2 regions of the Chryseobacterium carnipullorum genome follow, and region 1 is predicted to be linked to the other one. Evidence: riboswitches for the same ligand, from Rfam matches in the RefSeq annotation. Region 1 holds a riboswitch; the other holds the start of a gene.
The links. A riboswitch is a leader RNA that binds a small molecule or an ion and turns the genes downstream of it on or off. The one in region 1 is predicted to bind S-adenosylmethionine.
Positions count from the first base shown of each region.

Region 2: another riboswitch for S-adenosylmethionine. It lies ahead of EG346_RS03510 (alpha/beta fold hydrolase); the one in region 1 lies ahead of EG346_RS07545 (TonB-dependent receptor plug domain-containing protein).

Region 1 is NZ_CP033920.1:1,628,851-1,639,552, forward strand. It holds gene EG346_RS07535 (helix-turn-helix domain-containing protein) at 80-247, opposite strand; gene EG346_RS07540 (alpha-amylase family glycosyl hydrolase) at 492-3,329, shown strand; SAM riboswitch class I at 3,439-3,547, shown strand; gene EG346_RS07545 (TonB-dependent receptor plug domain-containing protein) at 3,644-6,064, shown strand; gene EG346_RS07550 (APC family permease) at 6,072-7,373, shown strand; gene prfA (peptide chain release factor 1) at 7,582-8,667, shown strand; gene EG346_RS07560 (hypothetical protein) at 8,749-9,420, shown strand; gene EG346_RS07565 (hypothetical protein) at 9,443-10,117, shown strand; gene EG346_RS07570 (prolyl oligopeptidase family serine peptidase) at 10,279-10,702, shown strand, end outside.
Region 2 is NZ_CP033920.1:747,090-757,791, reverse strand. It holds gene EG346_RS03525 (DUF58 domain-containing protein) at 1-478, shown strand, start outside; gene EG346_RS03520 (OsmC family protein) at 553-972, shown strand; gene EG346_RS03515 (MGH1-like glycoside hydrolase domain-containing protein) at 1,023-3,638, opposite strand; SAM riboswitch class I at 3,827-3,933, shown strand; gene EG346_RS03510 (alpha/beta fold hydrolase) at 3,995-4,933, shown strand; gene EG346_RS03505 (ACT domain-containing protein) at 4,995-6,533, shown strand; gene EG346_RS03500 (O-succinylhomoserine sulfhydrylase) at 6,664-7,824, shown strand; gene EG346_RS03495 (four helix bundle protein) at 7,855-8,226, shown strand; gene EG346_RS03490 (homocysteine S-methyltransferase family protein) at 8,216-9,244, shown strand; gene metH (methionine synthase) at 9,385-10,702, shown strand, end outside.

The sequences.
Region 1 (10,702 bases):
TTCACCTTAATTCTGAAAAAGTAATATCAAAGCAAAACAATATATATAAACCGCTTAATTTTTTTAGGCGGTTTTTTTATTATCCATTTCTCAGCTGTTCAGGCGAGATCCCGAATTTTTTCTTGAATGCCCTATTGAAATTCTGTACATATTCATATCCGCATTCCATCGCAATTTCTTTGATTATAATTCCTATATTAATAATCATTTTCTTCGCTTTTAGCATTCTCAGTTTCAAAATAAACATCGGGCAGGCTTTTTCTAAGAAAATTATTAAAAACTAGATTTTTAAATACTTGATTGATCAGCAGGGGTGCAGTTGGCTCTTTGTTGATTAGCCTATGAATTATTTTTAAATATTAGTTTGTTACAATTACTTTTATCATAAAGGCTTATGAAGTTTTTCATAAGCTTTTTTATATACTTAATTTTCACAGGTAAATGAAGTATAAAGATGAAAATAAATACTATATTCGATAAAAATAAAGAAAATGAAAAAGTTTTATTCCCTTGTTTACCTGTTGGTTGCGGTGTTTTCTTTTGGACAGATCAATTATACAATCGCTCCGAATCCCTTCAACGAAACTGATGCCATCACGCTAACGGTTCCGGGAGATCAGATCGATGAATCCGCATGGGGTGTTTCCAATAATTCTATTTACATGTGGTCATGGTCTTTTGATACCAATTATCAAAACAGTCAGGATTGTCCTACCAACGGAAGCTGGAACAACTCTAATGATTTGAATAAACTCAGTTATAATTCAATTACAGATACTTATTCCTTAACTTTTACTCCAACCACCTTTTATGGAAGAACAGGAATAGGAAGGTTCGGATTCCTGTTAAAAGATAAAACAGGTTCACATCAGACCTCGCCGGATATTTTTGTCAATGTTGGTATTTTAAATTTAAACTTGACGAATCCGGTCGCCAATAGTCTCACAACAGTTCCTTCGGGAAACTCTGTCAATATCACGGCAACCACAAATGTTAGCGCCATATTTCAGCTAAAGGCTAACGGAACAGTTGTCAATTCTACTTCTGTTCCATCCCAGTCTTATAATTATAGTTATACGGTAACTCAGGATGCCAACATGGAGCTGATTGCAACAGACACCAATTCGAACTCAAAAAATGCAGCATTTATACTACAGACTCCCAGGACGGTCATTTCGGAAGCAATTCCCGGCTGGATCAGACAGGGAATCAACTATCTTCCATCCGATCAGACCAAAGTAGGACTTGCTCTTTATGCACCTCATAAAAATTTTGTACATGTGATCGGAAGCTTTAATAACTGGGCTGTAAATGACGCTTATTTAATGAAAAGAGATACTGCCAATCCGGATCTTTACTGGATTGAATTAAATGGGCTGACCCCTCAGCAGTTATATACGTTCCAATACAGAACCAATGATCTCAAAAAAGTAGCAGATCCTTATTCACCACAGATCTTATCTTCCTATGATGATCAGTGGATCTCAAATGCTACCTATCCGAACTTACCACCGTTTCCTGCAGGACAGGATTTTGAAGTTTCTATGTTTAAAACCGGGCAGGCTCCTTATAACTGGCAAACGATTAATTTTCAAAGGCCGGCTAAAGAAGACCTTGTAGTGTATGAACTATTGCTCAGAGATTTTACCCAGGAAAAAAACTGGCAGTCACTCATTAACAAAATCTCTTATTTAAAAAATTTGAATATCAATGCCATAGAATTGCTTCCTATTATGGAATTTGAAGGCAACCTTTCCTGGGGATATAATACTTCATTCCATTACGCATTGGATAAAGCGTATGGAACGCCCGAAAAATTTAAAGAATTTGTTGACTTATGCCACCAGAATGGAATTGCTGTTATTTTAGACATTGCCTTTAATCATGCTACGGGACGTTCTCCTCTTGCAAGACTCTGGAATATTGACCCGGATGGTGATGGCTACGGCGAAATAGCGGCTAATAATCCTTATTTTAATCAGGTTCCCAAACATTCTTATAACGTGTTTAATGATTTCAACCATACTAGCCCTTCAACTCAATATTACGTTGAAAGAAGCCTTCAGCAATGGCTTACCGAGTATCATATTGATGGATTCCGCTGGGATCTTACCAAAGGTTTTACCCAAAACTGCTCGGAAAATGATGAAGTCTGTACCAATGCCTACCAGCAGGATAGAGTAGATATTATGAAACAGTATGCAGACAAACAATGGGCTATTGATCCCAACTCTTACATGATCTTTGAACATCTGGGAACAGATGCCGAAGAACAGCAATGGGCCAATTATAGAATAGACGAAGGAAAAGGAGTAATGCTGTGGAATAAACAAACCGATCCTTATAACCAGAATACAATGGGCTATAAGGATAACAGCAATTATGACAGAATGAATCACAGTCTTCATGGTTTTACCAATAAGAGTGCCGTAGGATATGGAGAAAGTCATGATGAAGAAAGATTAATGTTTAAGAACCTTGCGTATGGTGCCATTAACGGAAACTACAATGTGACCAACCTTACTACTGCTTTAGAAAGAATGAAAACTTTTGGGGCGACATTTTTTACCATTCCCGGTCCTAAAATGATCTGGCAGTTTGGAGAATTGGGTTACGAATTCAGTATCAACCGTTGTGCAAACGGTACGATCAACAGCGGATGCAGAACCGATGAAAAACCTGTTGCCTTTACACTAGGCTATGATACGAATGCCAGCAGAAAAGCGGTATATGATACCTGGGCTAAAATCATCAATATCAGAAATAGCCACCAGGTTTTCAAGTCTAAAACATACACAATAGAATCCAACAACCTTACCAATGACCCGGAGGGCCTGATCACGAGGATTTATGTATATGATAATACCCTGAATGGAATGAAAAACGTTGTTGTGCTGGCCAATTATACCACGTCCGCACAAAATGTTATTCCTTATTTTCCGTATGCAGGGCAATGGCAGAACCTGATGGATAACACGATCTCGAATTTTGCTTCTACCACAACTCCTATTATGTTGCAGCCTGGAGAATTCAGGGTTTTTGGAAATTACTCCGGAGCACTTGCAACCGTTGATGTCAACGCAATGAATAAATTATCACTTCAGATTGCAGATAATCCCGTAAAAAATGGTTTAGTAAAATTGATTTACCACAAAGTGAAAAACGGAGACATCGTTATTTTTGACATGAGCGGCAAAAAAATGGATTCATTTCAATTACCTCAGGAAAACGGAACTTATGAATTGAAGTTAGCCTATCCTTCCGGAACCTATCTGGTTCATTTACGGTCTGAAACAGGCACAGCTATCCAGAAGATGGTGATTAAATAAATGGAAAAAAGAGGGATGATGAAAGGACATGATCCCTCTTTTTTATTCACAGCACAGAATATATAAATCTACTTTTTGGTAATTAAAAATATTAGTCTACTTTTGCAGTAGATTATCAAGAAAGGTGGAGGGATTTGGCCCTATGAAACCTTAGCAACCTGCACGTCTCTAAAAAGTGTAAAGGTGCTAATTCCAGCCCGTTGTGGGGAAGATGAGAAAAGTCAATATTCTGGCAGCAATTCCATTTCTTGAAGTCTTTTTATATCTGCGGATGAGGTCCGTAGAAGTATATTATTAATTTATAAGAACGAAAGATGAAAAAATTAAGCCTGTCTGTTATACTCTTGGGATCCGTTTTGGTCAACGCACAGGAACAGGAAAAAGGAACTCAGATCGAAGATGTGGTCATTGTAGGAAACCGGAATGCCAAAAGAACAAAACTGGAAACCCCGGTTCCCGTAGACATTATCAATATAGAAAAACTGCAGAGATCTGCACCGCAAACTACAGTTCAGGATCTTCTGAACTATGTGATCCCTTCATTCAACGCGGTAAGACAATCAGCTTCTGACGGCACGGAACATATTGATCCCGTAAGTCTGAGAGGAATGGGACCTGATCAGGTGTTAGTACTCGTCAATGGCAAAAGAAGGCATACCAGCTCACTGGTGAATTATCAGAATACGGTCGGAAACGGATCTGTAGGAACGGATCTCAGTACTATTCCGGTGATTGCTATTGACAGGATAGAAGTTCTGAGAGACGGTGCGGCAGCACAGTATGGTTCAGATGCTATTGCAGGGGTTGTGAATATCATCCTTAAAAAAGATATTGGAGCGTCGGCATCGGCATCTTACGGAATTACTGGAAGAAACGACGGGGAAACTTATCAGACAGGAATCAACTATGGATCCTCTCTTGGAAAAAAAGACAGTTACATCAATCTCTCACTGCAGTTGAGTCACCGGGGTAAGACTACAAGAACTCAAAATCATGATCTTGATATTTTCGGAGATAATTTTGCGTATGAATTTGCAGATGATCCTGATGCAGCGAGAGCAGCTGACGATCAAAAAATAAGAGAACGGGGATTGACGCGTAATGATTTTAACTTCCAGATCGGAGATGCTCAGATCAGACAGGCACAATTGTTTTTTAATTCAGAATATCCTTTGAGTGAAAACTTCAAACTTTATTCTTTCGGAGGTTTCAGTATTAAAGAAGGAAAAGGATTTGGTTTCAGAAGGCTGCCAAGTGAAACATCTAATGTGGTTTCTTCTATTTATCCAAACGGATTTCAGGCCTCTCTGGGATCACAGGTCTACGATTTCTCCTATGCTTTAGGAGCTAAATATAATGTAAACAACTGGCTGATTGATTTAAGCAATACTTTCGGAAGCAATACGTTCAATTATAATGTGAATAATACCAATAATGCTTCGTTGGGAGCGAAATCTCCAACAAGTTTTTATGCAGGAGCTCACAGTTTCCTTCAGAATACTGTCAATCTTGATATATCTAAAAATATCAATCAGTTTAATGTAGCCTTTGGAGGAGAATTCCGTTTTGAACAATATCAAATCAAAGCAGGAGATGAAGCTTCTTACACCCGTTATGACATCAATGGGAATCCTTCCGGCCCTGATTCTACGGTTGAAGGCAATGGGGGTTCACAGTCATTTATAGGTTTTTCACCGGATAATGCCTTGAAAAAATCCAGACATTCAGCAGCGGTATATGCAGATGTTTCTTATGATCTTGCTAAAAAATTAAATATAGATCTTGCCGGGAGATTTGAAAACTATTCAGATTTTGGAAATACCCTGAACGGAAAACTGGCATTGAGATATGAATTTGTAAAAGACTATGCTATAAGAGCAGCGGTGGGAACTGGTTTCAGAGCCCCCTCCCTTCAGCAGCAATATTTTAACAACTCCTATGCAGATATTTCTACTTCAGGATCTGGCATTGTGACCAAAGGGATTTTCAGAAACGACAGCGATGCGGCAAAAGCGCTTGGATTCGATACATTAAAGCAGGAAACATCAGTCAATGCCAGTGCTGGATTTGCTGTAAAGCCAGCCAACAGACTACTGATCACAGTTGATGGATATTGGATCAGGGTAAAGGATAGAATTGTGATCACCAGTAATATCACAGATCCAAGACTGGCGGAGTATAACGTAGAAAGCGGAAGGTTTTTCGCCAATGCTATTGATACCGAGACAAAAGGCGTTGATGTGGTAGTAACGTATGACTGGAAAGTAGGCGGTGGAAATTTAAATATCAATCTCGCAGGAAATTATACTGAGACAAAGATCAAAGATTTCCATTTTCCTGAAAAGTTAGTGCCTGCCCAAAATGAATTCTTCGGGCCCGATCAGATCAATATTATTGAAACCCTGTCTCCCAAAACAAAAGCATCCTTAGGACTGAATTATGCCATCGGAAAATTCAATTTCATGGTAAGAAATACTTATTTTGGGCAGGTCATAAGAGATGGTTATCCTTTTGGAAAAGTTCAGAGCTTTACGCCTAAAGTAGTAACCGATGTGAGTGTAGGATATGATATCACAAAAAGTATTAACCTGACGGTGGGTGCCAATAACGTACTGGATGTCTTTCCGGATCTTCAGATTTATGAAAACTCATATTATGGAGTATTTAAATATGCTCCGGTTCAGATGGGAACCTTAGGGAACTATTTCTTCGGAAGACTTAATTTTAATTTTTAACTGCTAAATGAGTACTGCTACACACCAGATCGGCTGGAAAACCGCTGCTGCCATCGTTGTTTCCAATATGATCGGGACCGGGATATTTACCACCTTAGGCTTTCAGCTTTCTGATATTACCAATACCTACAGTATTTTTCTGTTGTGGATCATCGGTGGGATTCTCGCTTTGTTTGGGGCTTTTTGCTATGCTGAGCTGGGATCTTATTTTAAGGGAAACGGAGGAGATTATATTTATCTTAAAGAAACCTATCATCCGGTTTTCGGCTATCTGGTCAGCTGGATCTCTCTGATTATTGGGTTTTCTGCGCCCGTGGCTTTGGCTGCATTGGCCATGTCAAAATATCTTTCAGCCTTTAATTATACCTTTGGAAACGGTTTTGCGATTGGATTCATTTTCCTGGTGGCGGCAACATTATCATTCAGCCTTAAAACCTCAAGCCGGTTTCACAATTTTTTTACCTTGATCAAAATTGCTTTCATCATTGTGCTGGTTATTTTGGGGGGTGTGCTTCCGGGATCTGCTTCAGGAAACAGTCTTGAATTCGGAACCAGCTGGCAGGACGAAATTATGCTTCCGGCATTCGCAACATCTCTGGTATTTGTTACCTATTCCTATACCGGATGGAATTCTGCATCTTATATCGCAGGAGAAATCAAAGAGGTCCAGAAAAATCTTCCCAGAGCTTTAATTGTGGGAACTGTTTTTGTAACGTTAAGTTACCTTCTGGTCAATTATATCATGCTCAAACACGCACCAGTAGTTCAGATGGCAGGAAAAGAAGATGTGATGGGAGAAGCAGCAGGCAATATGCTGGGTATCGGCTTTGGAAAAATTGTCAATATTTTTATTGCCTTGCAGTTGATTGCAACCATCAGCGGATATCTGTGGGTAGGTTCAAGGCTGACGCAGGCTTTTGCAAAAGAAAATCATTTATGGAGATCACTAGCTGTCAACAACAAAAAAGGAATTCCCGTAAGAGCGATCTTTGTCCATGCTGTGATTGCTTCGGTGATCATTCTGACAGGAAGTTTTAAAGAAATATTTGTTTACACCGCATTTATCCTTCAGTTATTTGCCAGTCTTTCCATTTCTACCGTTTTCTTTCTGAAAAAAGACCAGCGAAAGATATTTAAATCCAATCTATTTTATATTTTTCCGGCCGTTTTTCTTCTTTTCAGTATCTATATTCTCTATTTTACGCTTATTCATAACCCGAAAGAGAGTATTATAGGACTTGGTATAGTAGCCTTCGGACTTATTTTATATGCAGTTGATCAAAGGTTTTTTAAAAAGCCAACAGAATAATTATTCAGTAAATTGTGTAGAATAAAATCTTCCATCTTGATGAAAGCAATTATTCTTATTTTAAATGAAATTCTAACGGTAAGCCAGCTTGATCATCTGAAAAATATCATAAACCCAAAGGTTTCAAAAAATTATGACGATTTGATTGTAGAAAGGAATTTTAATTTGAATTAATAATTCTTATCTTTGCACTCTCAAAAATTGCAGAATGTCTAAATCATTAATTCCAAAGCTAGAAGCGATTAAACAAAGATATAATGAGGTTGCAGACCTTATTATACAGCCTGATATCATTTCAGATCAAAAAAAATATTCTTCATTAAATAAAGAATACAGTGATTTGGGTAAGATTGTAAGAGTTTACGATCAGTATAAAGGGGCTCTAGACAATATTGCAGAATCTGAAGAAATCATTGCAGATGGTTCAGACAGAGATTTGGTAGATATGGCTAAGGAGGAAAAAGTAGAAGCGCAGGCTAAACTTCCGGGTTTGGAAGAAGAGCTGAAAGTTTTATTGATTCCTAAAGATCCTGCCGACGACAAAAACATCATCGTGGAATTACGTGCCGGAACCGGTGGTGATGAAGCGGCTATCTTCGTGGAAGATGTCTATAGAATGTACTCCATGTATTTCAAAACAAAAGGTTGGAAACATGAAGTGACAGATTCTAATGAAGCAGCAAAAGGATATAAGGAACTTATCATGAAGGTGGAAGGTGAAGGCGTTTACGGTATCATGAAATTTGAATCCGGAGTGCACCGTGTACAGCGTGTTCCTGAAACAGAATCTCAGGGTAGAGTTCATACCTCTGCCATTACCATTGCTGTTTTACCCGAAGCTGAAGAAGTGGATTTTGAACTGAATCCTGCAGATATTGAAATGCAGACATCCCGTTCAGGTGGAGCCGGAGGTCAGAACGTAAACAAGGTTGAAACTAAAGTTCAGCTGACTCATAAACCTTCAGGAATGGTCGTTGTTTGTCAGCAGGCCCGTTCTCAGCTGGCAAACCGTGAATTGGCAATGGAAATGCTGAGAACCAAACTATACGATATCGAATTGCAGAAAGTTCAGGGTGATATTGCAGCACAACGTAAATCGATGGTTTCTACCGGAGACCGTTCTGCAAAGATCAAAACCTACAACTATCCACAGGGAAGGGTGACAGATCACAGAATCAACAAATCGATGTATAATCTCGATGCCTATATGAACGGGGATATTTCTGAAATGATAGACGCCGTGATCATGGCAGAAAATGCAGAGAAGATGAAGGGGGAAGAAGAAAACTATTAAAATAAACATATCAGGCTCTTGAAATTCAAGAGCTTTTTTTTGCTGGACCATTCAGCAGATTTAAAATAAACTATACTACCTATGAAACGACCGATGAGAATTGTATTTCTGATGCTGTTGTTCTGTGTTCAGAACCTTTTTGCACAGACTAAAGCATTAAATCCTGAACAGGTATTCGGAATGTATTTTGATGCTTTTGTAAAGCAGGATCAGAATACACTTCAGAAACTGAATACGTACCTTACGCCATTCCTTGGTGCTGAAAATGGGTATACCATAGATTTGAAAAAATCGTACAGCGAGGAAGTTCAAAATCTCACCAATACCTTTCTTACCAATCTTCCAAAAGAAACAGCAGTTGATTGTCAAGCGGAAGCAGGCGAATATTTCAATGCACTTTTAGACAATTTAAAACATACCCGATACGTTGTAAAAAACATACAGGAAGTAAAGAACGAATATGTGGATAATGGCCTGGTGACAGAACTTAATGTAGATTTGATTTTTTCTATTCCTGCAAAAACCTCAGATTTAAAAATTGAAGAAGCAAAAAAATTGAAGACTGAAGATCTGAAGACCTATTTAAAAAAGAAAACAAGTGCTTTTACAAAATCAGAAAGAAAAGAGACTGTAAAACAGGTTTTTAAGCTATATCAGATTAAAAAAGATGGAAATACCTACTATTGGAACGGGGGTCCACAGGAATTGGTATGGAAGTTGAATGAATTGTATTTCACGACTTTAACGCATTAGAACGACAAAATAAAATATATTTATGAAGAAGTTGAATGTTATTATATTGTTGATGTTGGCCCTGTTCAGCCAGAATCTTACGGCCCAGACGGAAGTGAAAAAACCTTCAGAAGTTTTTGAAATGTACTTTGGTACTTTCGTTAATAATGATACAGCCGTCCTGAATAAACTGAACGATTATCTGAAACCAACGGTAGAAGGAGAGAATGCTTATCAGGTAGATTTTAAGGTCGTTTCTCAGGATATGATGAAAGAGAGTACAGATAACTTTTTATCGGCTTTTTCAAAAACGACAGCGGATGCCTGCAGAAAAGAAGCTGAAGACTACTTCAGTGCCATGATGGAGAATTTTAAAAATGGAAAACTAACCGTGAAAAACGTAAAAGTTGTCCAGAATGAATATATTGAAGATCAGAAAATTGCGGAGATCAATTATTCAGTAAATTTTAAAGTTCCTTCAAAATTTTCAGATATTCCCTCAGGAGATATTAAAAATGTAAAGCCTGAAGACTTGAAGAAATATCTGGTTCAGAGTGTACAGGATTTTAAAAATGCAGACAAAACTGTAATAACTGACCAAACGTTTAAATTGTATCAGCTTAATGAAGCAGGAAAAATATATTACTGGAATGGTAGTCCGGACGAAATTGTTTCCGGATTAACTGATTTTTACTTTGAAAGCTTCGGGTCTAAATAACGATCTGTACAAAATATACCTTAACAAAAGGCTCTGATTTTTCAGGGCTTTTTTTATTTCACATACTTTGCGTATTTTTGAGAAAACCCTTGATTATGAATTTTAAGCCTATTTTATTAACCGCTGGAGTCCTGTTTTCAGCAACTTTTTATTCTCAAAAAATGAATTATCCTAAAGCAGTAAAAGGAAGTCAGACGGATACCTATTTCGGAACCGCAGTATCTGACCCTTTCAGAGATCTGGAAAATGATTCTGAAGCTACAAAAAAGTGGGTAGATGATGAAGTGGCCTATAGCCAGAACTATCTTTCTAAAATCCCTTTCAGAAATAAAATCAAAGATCAGTTAAAAGATATCTGGAATTATGAGAAGATATCGGCACCTTTCAAAGAAGGAGAATATACCTACTATTATAAAAATGACGGTCTTCAGGCTCAGTCTATCTTATACAGAACAAACAATAAGACCAAAGCAACGGAAATATTTTTAGATCCAAACAAGTTTTCAGATAAAGGAACGACGTCACTTTCCAATCTTTCATTCAACAAAAAAGGAAACCTTGCCGCCTATTCTATTTCTGAAGGAG
Region 2 (10,702 bases), 880 kb from region 1:
TTTTTCTAAAAAGACTGAAAATAAAATCGCTGCTGAAAATAAATCAGGACAGCTGAGAAAGATCTCGGAAGCTCTCTATAATATTAAAACAGACTTTTTTGAAAGTGATTTTAACCGCCTTTATCAGGATGTGAAATATTCTCTGAACCAAAGGAGTCTTGTCTTGCTTTTTACCAATTTTGAAACATTGGACGGTTTAAACCGGCAGCTGAAATATCTTCGGGGGATTGCCAAAAATCATCTTTTGGTCGTTATCTTTTTCAAAAACTCAGAACTGCAGACCCTGATTCATAAAAACCCGGAGAATATGCAGGAAATTTATGATGAAATTGTTGCAGAAAAGTTTGAATTTGAAAAGAAACTCATTATCCAGGAACTTAGAAAGTATGGGATCTACACGGTGTATACTTTGCCTGAGAATTTAAATATTGACGTTATCAATAAATATCTTGAGATAAAAGCGAGAGGAATTTTATAATTTTGCATTCATAATAAATCCAATGGCTTCTGAAATTCTGAATGGAGCCCAAAAATCTTACAATAAAATTTGAAATGAAAATAACCCTAAACAGAATCAACGACGATTTTTTATTTGAATGTACCAATTCCCAGGGAAATTCAATCCTTTTGGATAATACCTCACAGCCGGGAGCTAAAGGCGTTTCTCCAATGGAAAGTGTACTGATGGCCGTTGCAGGTTGCAGTGGGATAGATGTAGTCGCTATCCTGAAAAAACAGCGTCAGGAAATTACAGGTTTTAAAGCTGAAGTAGAAGGAGAAAGAGTTCCTGTAGACGATGCAAAACCTTTTAAATCCGTTAAAGTAAGATTTCTTCTCGAAGGAAATATAGATCCTAAAAAAGCACTGAAAGCAGCAGAGCTGTCTTTTGAAAAATACTGTTCCGTATCAAAAACTTTAGAGCCGAATGTAGAGATTGGATATGAAGTTCTTGTCAACGGCGAGAAAATTTAATCTTTTGAATTGATAATAAGAGGCCGGCCCATTTGGGCCGGCCTCTTATTTTATACCGTTAATCTGGGTTTCATAAGCTTGGCTACCGTTGCTGTCCATCCGGTCTGATGGGAAGCTCCTACACCGCGGCCATTATCCCCGTGAAAATATTCAAAAAACGTAATGTAATCCTTAAAATGTTCATCATAATTGAACTTGGCATTTCCGCCGTTGAAAGGTCGCTGTCCGTCTTCATCCTTTAAAAATAAAGAGCAGAGTCTTTTGCTGATATTCTGTGCCACTTCATCCAGATTTTTCTTTTCACCACTTCCCGTTGGGAATTCCACTTTTAAACTGTTGCCATAGTAAAAATGAAAACGCTGTAAACTTTCCACAATCAGGAAATTGATAGGGAACCAGATCGGGCCACGCCAATTGCTGTTTCCTCCAAACATACGGCTGTCGCTTTCGGCAGGAGTATAGTAGACCACATTTTCTGTACCGTGAACTGAAAATACAAACGGATTTTCCTCGTAGACTTTTGACATCGCACGGATTCCATAGGAACTTAAAAATTCTTTCTCGTCCAGCATTCTCCTTAAAACCTTGGTCAATCTGTTCTTACGCAGGATACTCATCAGGTGTTTTCTGCCCTGTCCTTCCTCATCCCAGTGCGAAACCAGCTTTGTAAGCTCAGGTTTATTTTTTAATACCCATTCCATTCTTGCCTGGAAATTTGGCATCTTATCCAATAATTTATGATCGATGATTTCTACGGCAAACATTGGGATCAACCCCACAATACTTCTTAATTTTAAAGAAACACTTTCTCCGTTACCCAGTTGCAACACATCATAGAAAAAGCCGTCTTCCTCGTTCCATAGGCCTTCTTTGCCATCCCCTAAATTTTCCATTGCTTCCGCGATATACAGATAATGCTCAAAGAACTTAATAGCCATATCTTCGTACACCTGATAATACTGCGCAAGTTCCATCGCTATCCGCATCATATTAAGCGCATACATCGCCATCCAGCTCGTTCCGTCCGCCTGTTCCAGATGCTGTCCGTCCTTCAGTTCCATATTACGGTCAAAAGCCCCGATATTATCCAGTCCCAGGAAACCACCACCAAAAATATTATTTCCGCTCTGGTCCTTCCTGTTGACCCACCAGGTAAAATTCAGGAGAAGTTTCTGGAAAACTTTTTCCAGAAATAAAAGATCGGGTTTACCGTTTTGTTTTTCATCGATCTTAAAAACCCTGAAACAGGACCATGCATGTACAGGTGGATTCACATCGCTCAGATTCCATTCATAAGCAGGAAGCTGTCCATTCGGATGCATATACCATTCCTTGGTCAAAAGAAGAAGCTGTCCTTTAGCAAATTCAGCATCAATGATAGAAAAAGGAACGCAGTGAAATGCGAGATCCCAGGTGGCGTACCATGGATACTCCCATTTATCAGGCATCGAAATAATATCCTTATTGTGAAGGTGATTCCATTCCGTATTTCTTACATAGTCGTTGAAATTTCTCGGAGCATTATGATTTGGATCGCCTTTCAGCCATTTTCCTACATTGTAATGATAGAACTGTTTATTCCACAAAAGTCCTGCAAAAGCCTGTCTTTGGACATTCGTTTCATCTTCGTTCGTCGTTTCACTCTGAATCTCCTGATAAAACTCGTTCGTCTCAGCAATTCTTCTGGCAAAGATCTCGTCAAACTGATCAAAAGGACCGTCAATTTCCTCAGGACATAGCCTGAAATCAAAAGTTTTCGATTGTCCAGCTTCAATACAATCATCAATGATAAAAGAACCTTTACTTCCTCGTTTTTCAGGATTTACCGTATTACTTCCATAAACGATATGATCATTAATTCCGTCCTTGAAGTACGTATTTCCGGTATAAGGCGCTCCATACAATTTAGGGGCATTGGTTTCATTTTCACAAAACGCACTTTTCGCTGCCAGATTTCTCGAATAGATTTTTTTGATCGAGATGCTGTCATGGTTAATATCAATGCATCCGTCGAACGAAGCATTCATCTGTCCTTTATAAGTATTGTAGCCCCATTTCCAGTTATTTCTGAACCAAGCAGTCGGTGCTATTACAATAGGAGCATCTTGTTTGCTTCTGTTATGAACCGTTACTCTTGCCAGAATATCATTGTGATCCGCTTTACAGTATTCAATGAAAATATCAAAATATTCATCATTGTCAAAAATTCCCGTATCAAAAATCTCGTATTCAGGTTCCTTTTTGCTTCGTCTTCCGTTTTCAGCCACCAGATCATCATAGGGAAATGCATTGATCGGATATTTGTATACCATTTTCATATAACTATGAGTAGGCGTATTATCCAGGTAATAAAAGATCTCTTTAATATCCTCCCCGTGGTTTCCCTGAGGATTACTCAGTCCGAAGAAACGTTCCTTGACTATTTTATCTTTTTTGTTCCAGAATGAAAATGCAAAACAGAAAATCTGTTTCACATCAGAGATTCCGGCGATGCCTTCTTCTCCCCATCTGTAGGCGTAGCTTTCTGCATTATTATGGTTGGCGTAATGCCATGCATTTCCGTTCGGGCTGTAGTCTTCACGTACATTTCCCCACTGCCGGTTGCTTACGTACGGACCCCAGTTTTTCCATTTGGAATCTTGTAATCTTTCTTTTTCAACAATCATATTTCATCACTTTTTTCAATACGAAGGTAGTTTTTTTGAAAAATAATTCCAATTCCTTTCATCTGAAGAATTCTTAACATAGCCTTGAAACACTTATCATTACAGGCTTTTTTAATATTAAATATTTTTTTTTGAAAAATTAAAAAGAAAAGACTTATCTTTGCAGAGCGTTCATTCAAATATTGAAAATGTTATCAAGAAAGGTTGAGGGATTAGACCCTATGAAACCTTAGCAACCCTTTGTGCAAGCAAAGAAGGTGCTACGTTCTACCAATTTATTTTGGACAGATAACTTACTGAAGTTCTTTTCAGCCATTTCCTGTGGCATTTTCAATTGTATTAAAATAATAATAGAATTGAAAACAGAACTAAACTATATACATCTTTCGTATCAGAATCATTCCCAAAAGGAATACCATATCCCGTTGACTTATCAGATCTTCGGGAAAGACCTGTTTACCGCACCTCTTATATTGGTTAATCATGCTTTAACCGGAAATTCAAATGTCTCCGGAGAAAAAGGATGGTGGAAACAATTGATTGGTGAAAATCATGTGATCGATACGAATAAATACACAGTTCTCTGTTTCAATATCCCCGGAAACGGATATGATCATTTTTTAATTGACGAATACGAAGACTTCACCCCTTCAGATATTGCTCAAATATTTTTGAAAGGGCTCGAAGCTTTACATATCAAAAACATATATGCCATTATTGGAGGCTCTCTCGGAGGAGGAATTGCCTGGGAAATGCTTTCCAGACAGCCACAGCTCGCAGAGATATTCATCCCCATTGCCTGCGATTTTAAAACGCATGACTGGCTTCACGCACAGTGTCTGGTTCAGAAATTTTTGCTGAACGGAAATGACGAACCTCTGCAGAAAGCAAGGATTCACGCTATGCTGTGTTACAGAACTCCCCAGTCTTTAAATGACAGATTTCAAAACAGATATCATCAGGGAAATCAGCGGCTAGAGTCAGAAGACTGGCTTGTCTATCACGGTAATTCATTAAACGATAGATTTAGTTTAGAGTCTTATAAGCTGATGAATCATTTGCTGATGAATATTAATACCCACGAAGATCAACTGGAAAAAATCGGAGCACGAATGCACCTGATCGCTGTAGATACAGATTTATTCTTTCCTGCCTCAGAAATTCGAATGTGCTTTGAAAAGCTGAAGGCGAAAAAGAAAGATGTTTTCTATCATGAGATACAGTCTATTCATGGCCATGATGCCTTCTTAATGGAATACGAACAATTAAATAATATCATAAATAATATTTTGTAGAATGAAATGGCGCGGAAGCGAAGTTTTATCTGACAAATGACAAACAAAAAATTAGAAACAGATGAAAAATGCGAAAGAGATTAAGTTTTTAAAAAACAGATCAATCATCAAATTTGAAGGAGAAGATTTCTTAGGTGAAATCGGGATCGACGGAAGGATTTTTAAGGCGCTTACCTTAGCGCGAATCAGTGTAGGGGTAATTTCCCAGCAGGCTATTGAAAACGGACTTTCTATTCTGGTCAATGAGGCAGATGCAGAAAAAGCGGTTGCCTGTCTGATTGATGAATTTGAAGCAGAAAGAAAATCAGGAAAGGTTTCACAGATCTATAGCATTAATAATGTTTCCGTACTTGGATTTGTAGCGGAAGATTTCAATAAAGTTTTGGCAGAATTGGCCAGAAATAATGTTTTCCCTCTTCTTTTAAACCAGGTTGCAGGAGAAAACAGAGTCAATATTGTAGTGACCTCCTCACAGGATGAAAAAACGAAGAATGTTATTGAATCTGAAATTTTCAATAAACCTAAAACCGTTCATTTGGCAATTATTGGTCATGGAAACGTGGGGAAAACTTTAATAGAACAGGTATTGCGGTCTTCAGAAGAAATCAGAAGACGTAAAAAAATAGACCTTAAGGTAGTGGCAGTAGCCAATTCAAGAAAAATTGCTTTCAATAAAAAAGGCTTTAATGCAGATTGGAATGATGAGGTTTTAACAGCACAACATCCATCCAATGTTGAAGAGCTGATCAGCTTCTCAAAAGAAAATCAGCTGGAAAATCTTATCGTTGTTGATAATACTGCGAGTAAAGATTTTGTGAAAAACTATCATGCCCTTGCTGAAAACGGTTTTGATCTGGTTTCTTCCAATAAAATTTTTAATACACTTCCCATCGAGGAATACCGTAAACTAAGATATACGTTGAGTAAAAATAACAGACGTTATCTTTATGAAACTAATGTAGGAGCAGGTCTTCCATTAATTGATACCATAAAACTATTGCACCTTTCAGGTGAAAACATCACCCGGATCAAAGGAGTATTCTCCGGTTCATTAAGCTATATCTTTAATAATTTCTCTGTGAGAAACGATAAGTTTTCAACCATCATCGGAGAAGCCATGGAAAAAGGATATACAGAACCTGATCCTCGTGAAGACCTGTCAGGAAATGATGTCGCCAGAAAGCTTCTGATCCTTGCTAGAGAGTTAGACCTGATCAATGAATTCCAGGATATTGATATCCAGAATTTAATACCGGAAAATCTTCTCTCTGTAGATAAAAATGAATTTATCTCAAGACTTGATGAACTGGATGAAGAATACCAGAAAATAAAAGGAGGGCAGGAGCCCGGACATGTACTTCGCTATGTAGGAGATCTTCATGGAGACCTTCAGAAAGACAAAGGACAGCTTGACGTAAAATTGGTTTCTGTACCGGGAAGTTCTGCTTTAGGCCAGCTTAAAGGTTCGGATTCCATTTTTGAGATTTATACAGAAAGTTATGGAGAAAACCCGATTGTGATCATGGGAGCCGGTGCCGGCGCTCAGGTGACCGCAAGAGGTGTTTTCGGTGATATTTTAAGAGTAAGTGAAACTAAATAAAAGATAATTTAACAATGTATCAATGTAACAGTTTACCAATAAATAGTACTACAACGGTCATTCTAAACTCATAGAGAATCTCATTGGTAGATTGGTATACTGATATATTGGTACATTTTATATAAACTATATGGAAAATTTTGAAACCTCCGCCATAAGAACCCAAACTGAAAGAACCCAGTTTGATGAACATTCTACACCGCTATATCTTACGTCCAGTTTTATTTTTCAGGATGCAGAAGATATGAGAGCGAGCTTTGCTGAAGAAAAATCTAAAAACCTTTACAGCCGTTTTTCCAATCCCAATGTGACTGAATTCACAGATAAGATCGTTACAATGGAAGGAGCAGAAGCAGGATATGCATTTGCAACAGGAATGGCAGCTATTTATTCCACATTTGCCACTTTACTGGATGCGGGAGACCATATCGTAAGCTGTCAGTCAGTTTTCGGATCTACCCATACTTTATTTACGAAGTATTTCCCGAAATGGAATATTGAAACGACCTATTTCAAAGCGGAAGATGCCAACAATGTTGAACAATATATTAAGCCCAATACCAAGATCCTGTATCTTGAAACCCCTACCAATCCGGCTATTGAAATTCTGGATCTTGAATTTTTTGGAAAAATTGCAAAAAAACATAATCTTATTTTTATTGTAGATAACTGTTTTGCAACGCCTTATCTTCAACAGCCTATTAAATATGGTGCAGATGTTGTTGTTCATTCTGCAACGAAACTTATTGATGGACAGGGCAGAGTATTGGGTGGGGTAGCCGTAGGAAAAGCTGATCTGATCAGGGAGATTTATCTTTTTGCAAGAAATACCGGACCTGCAATGTCACCTTTCAATGCCTGGGTATTGTCGAAAAGCCTGGAGACATTGGCTATCCGTGTAGAAAAGCATTGTGAGAATGCATTAAAGGTCGCAGAGTTTTTAGAGAGCCATCCCAATGTAGAACTCACTAAATATCCATTTTTAAAATCTCACCCAAGTTATGAAGTAGCGAAAAAGCAGATGAAATTGGGAGGTAATATTGTCGCATTTGAAATCAAAGGTGGAATAGAAGGCGGAAGAAATTTCCTGGATAGAATAAAAATGTGTTCGCTTTCTGCCAATTTGGGAGATACAAGGACTATCGTAACACATCCTGCATCAACCACGCATTCAAAACTGACCGAAGAAGAAAGAAATGAAGTCGGAATTACGGCAGGGCTTGTGCGTTGTTCGGTAGGTCTGGAACATATAGATGATATTATTGCTGACCTGAAGCAGGCTTTAGATTAGTTGAGAATTAATCGTTGAAAGTTGATACATATGAGCAGAGATTATACACAGTTGGAGGTTTGGAATGAAGGAAGGAAATTGGTTGTACTACTAGACAGTTTCACCAAAAAGAATCTTAGGAAAGAATTATCTGATTTTACCAGCCTGATCAGAAGAGCAGTGACTTCAGTTCCATTGAATATGGCCGAAGGATGCGGAACCCGGATTTCAAAAGATCCGCTCCAGTTTCTGCATATTGCCGGAGGATCTTTGTACGAACTTGAAACACAGCTTTGTTTGTCCTTAGGTCAGAACGAAATCTCTAAAAAGGATTTTGAGAAAGTAACCTCAAAAATACTTTTATGTAAAAAGCTTATCAGCGGATTTATCAATCATTATAAGAAAATAGAACATGAAAAATAGCAGACAAGACGCTCAACTTTTATCTCTTAATGCTCAGCTGGAAAAGAGAATTCTCGTTCTGGACGGCGCTATGGGAACTATGCTTCAGAGATATAAGTTCGAGGAGGAAGATTATCGCGGAGAACGTTTCAAAGACTGGGAACATTCCGTAAAAGGAAATAATGACCTGCTTTCTCTGACCCAGCCTCAGGCCATCGAAGAAGTGCATAGAAAGTACCTCGAAGCCGGGGCAGACATTATTGAAACCAATACGTTTTCAGGAACTACCATTGCCATGGCAGATTACCACATGGAAGAGCTGGTCTATGAACTGAATTATGAATCAGCGAAAATTGCCAGAAAAGTCTGTGATGAATTTACCGCCCAAAATCCTGATAAACCAAGATTTGTAGCAGGTTCCATTGGACCCACCAACAGAACAGCAAGCTTAAGTCCCGACGTTAATGATCCGGGATACAGAGCCATCACCTTTGAAGAATTAAGAGTAGCATACAAACAACAGTGTGAAGCTTTGCTGGATGGAGGTTCAGATATCCTTTTGGTAGAAACCATTTTTGACACCCTGAATGCTAAGGCAGCATTGTTTGCCATTGATGAGCTTCAGGAAGAAAGGAATATAAAAATTCCGATCATGGTTTCCGGAACAATTACTGATGCTTCAGGAAGAACATTGAGCGGGCAGACCGCAGAAGCTTTCCTGATATCAGTTTCACACCTTAACTTATTGAGTGTAGGATTTAACTGTGCTTTAGGTGCAGATCAGCTTACCCCTTATCTGGAAACTTTGGCTCATAATTCTGACTTTTATATTTCTGCTTATCCGAATGCCGGACTTCCGAATGCTTTCGGGAAATATGATGAGACACCGGAAGATATGGCAAGACAGATTAAGGAATATGTTGAGAAAAAACTGATCAATATTATTGGCGGATGCTGTGGTACGACGCCGGATCATATAAAAGCAATTTCAGATTTGGTGGCGCAATATCCGCCAAGAAAAGCAAAAGAATTTGTTTGATCAGGCCGTTTTTAAATTAAAACAAGAATAGAAGCTGGCTTATAAAAAGTTTCCGCTGTTTACCACTTTAGGCAGAGCTAGAGATCTGCAGAGACCGAATGCGGACAGTGCCTATTATAATTTAGCAGAATAAAAAATTAATGAAATATTTAAGATTATCAGGCCTTGAGCCTCTTATCATAACACCGGAAAGTAATTTCATCAATGTTGGTGAAAGGACTAATGTTGCCGGGTCCAAAAAGTTTTTAAGACTGATAAAAGAGGAAAAATTCTCTGAAGCACTTGATATTGCCAGAAATCAGGTAGATGGAGGTGCACAGATCCTTGATGTCAATTTTGATGACGGACTGATCGACGGAAAAGCGTCGATGATCAAATTCCTGAATTTAATAGCCTCAGAACCGGATATTGCAAGAATTCCGGTGATGATAGACTCTTCCAAATGGGAGATCCTGGAAGCAGGACTGCAGGTCGCACAAGGTAAATGTGTGGTGAATTCTATCAGTTTAAAAGGCGGTGAAGAAGAATTCATCAAACAGGCTAAAGCGGTCAAAAGATATGGAGCCGCAGTGATCGTAATGGCTTTCGATGAAGAAGGTCAGGCAGACAATTATGATCGAAGACTTGAAATTTCAAAACGGTCGTATGATATTTTGGTTAACCAGGTGGGTTTTCCGGCAGAAGATATCATTTTTGACCTGAATATTTTCCCGGTGGCAACGGGAATGGATGAGCACAGAAGAAATGCCATCGACTTCATTGAAGCAACAAGATGGGTTAGACAGAATCTTCCTTACGCTTCCGTAAGTGGTGGTGTAAGTAATGTCTCGTTCTCGTTCCGTGGAAATGATACCGTGAGAGAAGCAATGCACTCGGTATTTCTTTATCATGCCATTCAGGCAGGAATGAACATTGGAATCGTGAATCCTGCAATGCTGGAAGTTTATGACGAAATTAATAAAGAATTATTAGAGCTTGTAGAAGATGTCATTCTCGATAAAAGAGAAGATGCTACAGAAAGACTTTTGGATTATTCTGAAAAGAATAAATCGGTTAAAAAAGAGATCGTAGAAGAACTTGAATGGCGAACCAGGCCTCTGCAGGAAAGAATTACCCATTCTCTGGTAAAAGGGATCGACCGTTTTATAGAAGAAGATGTAGAAGAAGCCAGACAGATTGCTGAAAAACCTTTACATGTTATTGAAATTAACCTGATGACCGGAATGGGGGTTGTGGGAGACCTCTTCGGAAGCGGAAAAATGTTCCTTCCACAGGTGGTAAAATCTGCAAGGGTAATGAAAAAAGCAGTAGCCTATCTTCAACCTTTTATTGAGGCTCAGAAAGACGGTTCAAGACCAGCCAACGGAAAAATTCTGATGGCGACGGTAAAAGGTGATGTTCATGACATTGGTAAAAATATTGTGAGTGTTGTTTTGGGTTGTAATAATTATGAAATCG